One region of the Lelliottia sp. genome, then DNA from elsewhere that is predicted to be linked to it. Evidence: predicted binding sites of a transcription regulator. Region 1 holds the regulator's gene; the other holds the start of a gene.
The links. Region 1 encodes PurR, which represses purine synthesis genes. Its sites were predicted from a motif close to CANGCAAACGTTTGCNTG; they were not measured.

Region 2: a site for PurR is predicted at 1,398-1,415, ahead of tusA (sulfurtransferase TusA). Genes of this name have one in related genera too.

The regions. Positions count from the first base shown of each region.
Region 1 covers NZ_JAZQNX010000001.1:175,727-178,862, reverse strand. The annotation lists gene punC (purine nucleoside transporter PunC) at 1-648, opposite strand, end outside; gene punR (DNA-binding transcriptional activator PunR) at 761-1,672, shown strand; gene purR (HTH-type transcriptional repressor PurR) at 1,691-2,716, opposite strand; gene ACKI5T_RS00930 (YnhF family membrane protein) at 3,013-3,102, shown strand.
Region 2 covers NZ_JAZQNX010000035.1:33,414-36,549, reverse strand. The annotation lists gene ACKI5T_RS17345 (DcrB family lipoprotein) at 1-515, opposite strand, end outside; gene ACKI5T_RS17340 (7-cyano-7-deazaguanine/7-aminomethyl-7-deazaguanine transporter) at 588-1,253, opposite strand; gene tusA (sulfurtransferase TusA) at 1,475-1,720, shown strand; gene ACKI5T_RS17330 (TRAP transporter substrate-binding protein) at 1,867-2,850, shown strand; gene ACKI5T_RS17325 (TRAP transporter small permease) at 2,876-3,136, shown strand, end outside.

The sequences.
Region 1 (3,136 bases):
ACAGGCCGCGTAAATCAGCACATTTCCGCGATAAGCGCGGGAACGCAGCAGTGACATAAAGGTGACGCGAGCCGCATTGTTCTCGACTGGTTTGGCTTGAGCGGGTTTGAGCGCAAAAGCGGGCAGCATCAGAACCAGGGTGATGATAAACAGCGTGGCAAAGATCGCCTGCCAGTCAAAATGCACCAGAATCCAGCTCCCGATCAGCGGAGCCAGGGCCGGCGAAAGCCCCACGAGCGGCATGATGGTCGCAAAAATGCGGTTAACGCGCGATGCGGGATAATAGTCGGTGACCAGCGCCTGCCAGGTCACGGCAGCAGCACACACGCCAAACGCCTGTACAAAGCGCAGTACCAGCAGCCAGGTTGCATCGCGCACCCACAGCATGCCCAGACAACCCAGCGCAAAAATAGTTAAGCCAAGAAGAAGAATAGGCTTGCGACCATAACGGTCAGAGAGCGGTCCCCACAACAGTTGTGCAAGCGCAAAACCGGCCAGGAATACGCTGAGGCTGGCGCTGATCGCGGCAGCAGGTGTCTGCAAATCTTGCTGCATCGCGGCAAACGCCGGCAGATACATGTCGGTAGCCAAAAAGCCCAGCACGCTCAAACCGCCGAGCCAGACTAAGAATCCTTTGTTGGGTTGCATTGTTATTTCCTAATGAAAGCAGGTGTACATTGGCGCAGATTGTAGGGAGTGCAATCTGGCTTGTGAAACGCTAATATTTGGCGGTTGCGTTCAAAAATTTTGCAGGCAAAAAATGTGGTCTGAATATTCTTTAGAAGTCGTGGATGCTGTCGCCCGAAATGGCAGCTTTAGCGGAGCCGCGCAGGAACTGCATCGCGTACCTTCTGCCGTAAGCTATACGGTGCGTCAGATGGAGGAGTGGCTGGCGGTACCGCTGTTCGAACGCCGTCATCGCGATGTCGTTCTGACCCCCGCTGGCGTATGGTTTTTGAAAGAAGGCCGATCTGTTATCAAAAAAATGATGATCACGCGTGAACAGTGCCAGCAGATTGCCAATGGCTGGCGCGGTCATCTTTCTATTGCGGTGGATAACATCGTAAAACCTGAACGGACGCGGCAGATGGTGGTTGATTTCTACCGGCATTTCTCAGATGTAGAACTTCGCGTGTCCCAGGAAGTGTTTAATGGCGTATGGGATGCGCTATCGGACGGCAGGGTGGAGATGGCGATCGGCGCGACGCAGGCCATTCCCGTCGGGGGGCGTTACGCCTTTAGGGATATGGGAACGCTGAGCTGGAGCTGCGTGGTGGCAAGCGATCATCCTCTGGCTGCGATGGACGGGCCGCTGAGTGACGACGTGTTGCGCAACTGGCCGTCGCTGGTGATGGAGGATACGTCGCGCTCGCTGCCAAAACGCATCACCTGGCTGCTTGATAACCAGCGGCGGGTCGTCGCGCCAGACTGGGAATCATCGGCAACCTGTTTGTCGGCTGGGCTGTGTGTGGGGATGGTGCCCGTACATTTCGCGCGTCCACGGATTGATCGCGGAGAATGGGTGGCGCTTGAGCTTGAAAATCCGTTCCCGGATGCGGCCTGCTGCCTGACATGGCAGCAAAACGATATGTCTCCTGCGCTGGCCTGGCTGCTGGATTATTTGGGGGATAGCGAAACGTTGAACAGAGAGTGGTTACGGGAGCCGGAATAACCGGCCCCGTAGAAACGATTAACGACGGTAATCGCGGAACGGACCGTCAGCGACGGAGCGACGTTCAATCAGGCGCGGATGGACTTCAATTGATTGAGACTCTTCACGTTTGCTGACGATACGATCCATCAGCATGTTGAATGCCGTTTCACCCAAAGAGTCTTTCGGCTGGTGAATCGTCGTCAGCGCGGGAGTAAAGTAGCGAGCGTTGCGCACGTTATCATACCCGATCACGGAAATATCCTGCGGGACGCGCAAACCAAGCTCATCGGCGGCGCAAAGCGCGCCCATTGCCATAATATCACCGCCACAGAATACGGCAGTCGGACGATGCGGCTGCGAAACGATCTGCTGCATTGCGCGGTAGCCTGATTCCGGTTCAAAGTCACCCTGGACAATCCAGTTTTCCGGAACGGTAATCAGCGCTTCTTCCATGGCTTTCATAAAGCCCGCCAGGCGGCCTGCACCGGTATTACGCTCCAGCGGACCGGGGATGACACCAATCTCGCGATGACCGCGTTCAATCAGGTAACGGCCAGCCATGTACCCGCCTTCAAAGGCGTTATCGTTGACGGAATCGGTAAAATCAGCGCGCGTATCGCCCCAATCCATCACCACCATCGGGATATGACGGTACTCTTCCAGCATCGACAGCACGGATTCAGGGTATTCAGAACACATGACCAACAGGCCATCGACGCGCTTTTGCGCCAACATCGACAGGTAAGCGCGCTGTTTTTCCTGGCTGTTCCAGGCATTTCCCAGAATCAGGGTATAGCCTTTCTGGAAGCAGTTTTTTTCTACTGCCTCGATAATTTCGGCGAAATAGGCGGCTTCGCTGCTGGTCGCCAGCAGACCAATCGACTTGGTGTGATTTACTTTCAAGCTGCGAGCCACGGCGCTAGGGGAGTAGTGCAATTCTTTGATTGCGGCCCAAACGGCGTTGCGCGTCTCTTCCGCCACGAAACGGGTTTTGTTAATTACATGTGATACGGTTGTAGTGGAAACGTTTGCGCGTTTCGCTACATCTTTAATTGTTGCCATTAGCTGTCACTCCAGACCATATCCTAAGCTCCTGATAAATTGAGAGGTAAACGTTTGCCTTCTCTCACCCTAATCTCGCAAATTGAATTGCGATACGCCGGGAAAACGACACAGGACGTCAGGAGGGGGTCAGTGGCCGGTACGCTTATAAATTTAGCGTGGAATTTTGTCCTATCTTGATGAAAAGGGGAAGCGCAAAAACGGTTATGAGCCTAAATCGAGGAAGATTTTTGAGCGAAACTGTGTAAAAATGAGCAAGCTCACTTTTCATGTGGGGATTAAAAGGAGAAAAATTGATGAATACCGATCTTAAGTTTTCGTTAACGACCACGATTATCGTGCTGGGTTTGATTGTTGCGGCAAGTTTTACGGCTATTCTGCACTGATTCAGGCGGGGGAGAGCCTTCTCCCTCGTTTTCT
Region 2 (3,136 bases), on a different contig from region 1:
TGTGCTTTCTGCTGATCGTCTGCTGGCAGCGTGATCTGCAGGGTCAGCAGTTTGCCGTCAACTTTACCGAGCACCACAGAAGAGTAAGCGGTCTGGCCCTTCGCGGAGATGATGCTGTCCAGCTGTTGCAGAGTGTGGCCTTTCAGTTCGATAGACTTGTTGGTCACGACCTGGAGCTGCGGGTCACGGCTACGCTGCTGATCTTCCAGACGCTTCGCCAGCACGGCCAGATCTTCGTTGGAGTCGTCGCCCACAATCACAATCACGGCTTTCTGTCCGGTAGCATCGGAATAGACGTGCATATTGTTCGCCTGCGTTCCCAGCTTACCGCTCTGATCGGTCATATCTGCTGGCAGGGCGAAACTGAGTTTGCCCTCCATCAGCTCGACCGCCTGGCCGGTCGCATTACTTTCTGCGGCCGCGCCCTGAACAGGTGTTTTGGTGTCGCTGTTATCACAGGCCGCAAGACCCACAACCAGCAGGCCAATCCCGACATATTTAACCAGATTGCGCATTAACTTCTTCCTTTCGATAAACGGCCATAACGGCTCATTCATCCATCTTATCACAACTGATAAAGCGAACGTTTAACCAGCCTGCAATGCGGTGATTTCAGATTTATCTGCGAATCTTTTCAGCAGCATATTCAACAGAACGCCGTACATCGGCAGGAAGAATACGATGCTGATAAGCACTTTGAAGCCGTAATCTACCAGCGCGATTTCCATCCAGTGCTGAGCCATAAACGCATCGGGGCTGCGCCAGAAAGCAATAAAGAAGAAGGCCAGCGTGTCGCTCACATTACCGAACAGCGTGGAGGCAGTTGGCGCCATCCACCAGCGATGGTTTTGACGCAGACGGTTAAACACATGGACGTCAAGAATCTGTCCCAGCGCGTAGGCCATAAAGCTCGCGGCGGCGATACGGGCGACGAACAGGTTGAAGTGCAACAGCGCCTCGAAACCTTGCCAGCTTCCCATATAAAAAAGTGATGAAATCCCATACGACACGAACAGCGCAGGCAGCATCACCGCAAAAATAATGCGTCGGGCCAGCGGCGCGCCAAAAATACGCACGGTTAAATCAGTCGCGAGGAAAATAAACGGAAAACTGAACGCGCCCCAGGTGGTATGAAAACCAAAAATGGAGATCGGGAGCTGCACCAGATAGTTGCTGGAGGTAATCACCAGCAGATGAAAAAGCGATAGCCAGAACAACGCTTTTACGCGCTGCGATTGAGAGAACTGCGTCATATTGTGACCTTTTTGATTAATGTTTGGGGTGAGGGAACCCAATTTGAATCTGACACCTTAGGCTTCAACAGCCACGCCTGATGGTCCAGATTCTGAACCGGCCGCATAATACTGCTTTGACAACACATTGCAATGGCTAATTTTCACGCAATCGTTAACCTGGTTTGCTTTGCCAAAAACGCGGCGTAAACTACAGCCGTTTTTAGATGATTGAGGCGATGATGACCGACCTGTTTTCCACTCCAGACCACACCCTTGATGCCCAGGGCCTTCGCTGCCCGGAGCCTGTTATGATGGTGCGTAAAACCGTGCGCACGATGCAAACCGGCGAAACGCTTTTAATCATTGCCGACGATCCGGCGACCACGCGCGATATCCCCGGTTTCTGTACTTTTATGGAACATGAGCTGATCGCACAAGAGACCGAAGCGCTGCCGTATCGCTATCTTTTACGCAAAGGCGCGTGATCGAATCTACGATTTCAAACCATCGTTTCAAAACTTATCGCTTTTGTGAGTTGCTTCACCTCCGCTTTCCAGGACGTAGTCTAATTTTTAAGCGTAAAACTAAAACAACGTTTTAACGCTTATCTCACTACCCTGGAGTTGACCCGATGAAAACGACCCTCAAGCCGTTACTGGCCTCTTTGTGCCTGTCCACCGCGTCACTGCTGTTCGCCACCACGGCGGCAGCGCAAACGATTAAAGCTGCTGATGTTCACCCTGAAGGCTACCCAAACGTGGTGGCCGTGCAAAATATGGGTGAAAAACTCAACCAACAAACCGATGGCAAGCTGGAGATCAAAGTCTTCCCTGGCGGTGTCCTGGGCGATGAAAAGCAAATGATTGAGCAGGCGCAGATGGGCGCTATCGATATCATTCGCGTCTCAATGGCACCTGTTGCGGCGATTTTGCCGGATATCGAAGTGTTCACACTGCCCTACGTGTTCCGCGATGAAGACCATATGCACAAGGTGATCGACGGTGATATCGGCAAAGAGATTGGCGAAAAACTCACGGCTAACCCGAAGTCGCGCCTGGTGTTTCTGGGCTGGATGGACTCCGGCACGCGTAATCTGATCACCAAAGAACCGATCGTCAAACCAGAAGACCTGAAGGGCAAGAAAATCCGCGTGCAGGGCAGCCCGGTCGCACTGGCAACCTTGAAAGCGATGGGGGCCAACTCGGTGGCGATGGGCGTCAGCGAAGTCTATAGCGGGATGCAAACCGGGGTGATCGACGGCGCGGAAAACAATCCGCCAACCTTTGTGGCGCATAACTACATGCCGGTTGCCAAAAACTACACCCTCAGCGGTCACTTCATCACGCCGGAAATGCTCCTGTACTCCAAAGTGAAATGGGACAAACTCAGCGCTGACGAGCAGCAGAAAATCAAAACCCTGGCCCGTGAAGCGCAATTTGAACAGCGCAAACTCTGGGACGCTTACAACCAGCAGGCGCTGGATAAAATGAAAGCGGGCGGCGTGCAATTCCACGATATCGACAAAGCGGTGTTTATCAAAGCGACAGAACCGGTGCGCGCGCAGTACGGCGACAAGCACAAGGAACTGATGCAGGCCATCGCGGACGTCAAGTAAACCCAAACGTGTTCGTGGAGGACGTATGTCCGAACTCTACCTGAAGTGGATGGACCGCCTGTACCTGTTCGCCATGGCCGTCGCGGGCGTGTCGCTGCTGGTCATGACGATTGTTATCCCTATCGGCATTTTCTCGCGCTATGTGCTCAATCGCGGGGAATCCTGGCCGGAACCGATCGCGATTATTTGCATGGTGACTTTCACCTTTATCGGTGCGGCGGTGGGGTACCGCGCCGGGTCGCATATCGCCGTGAATATGCTCACCGATCGCTTGCCCGACATGCTC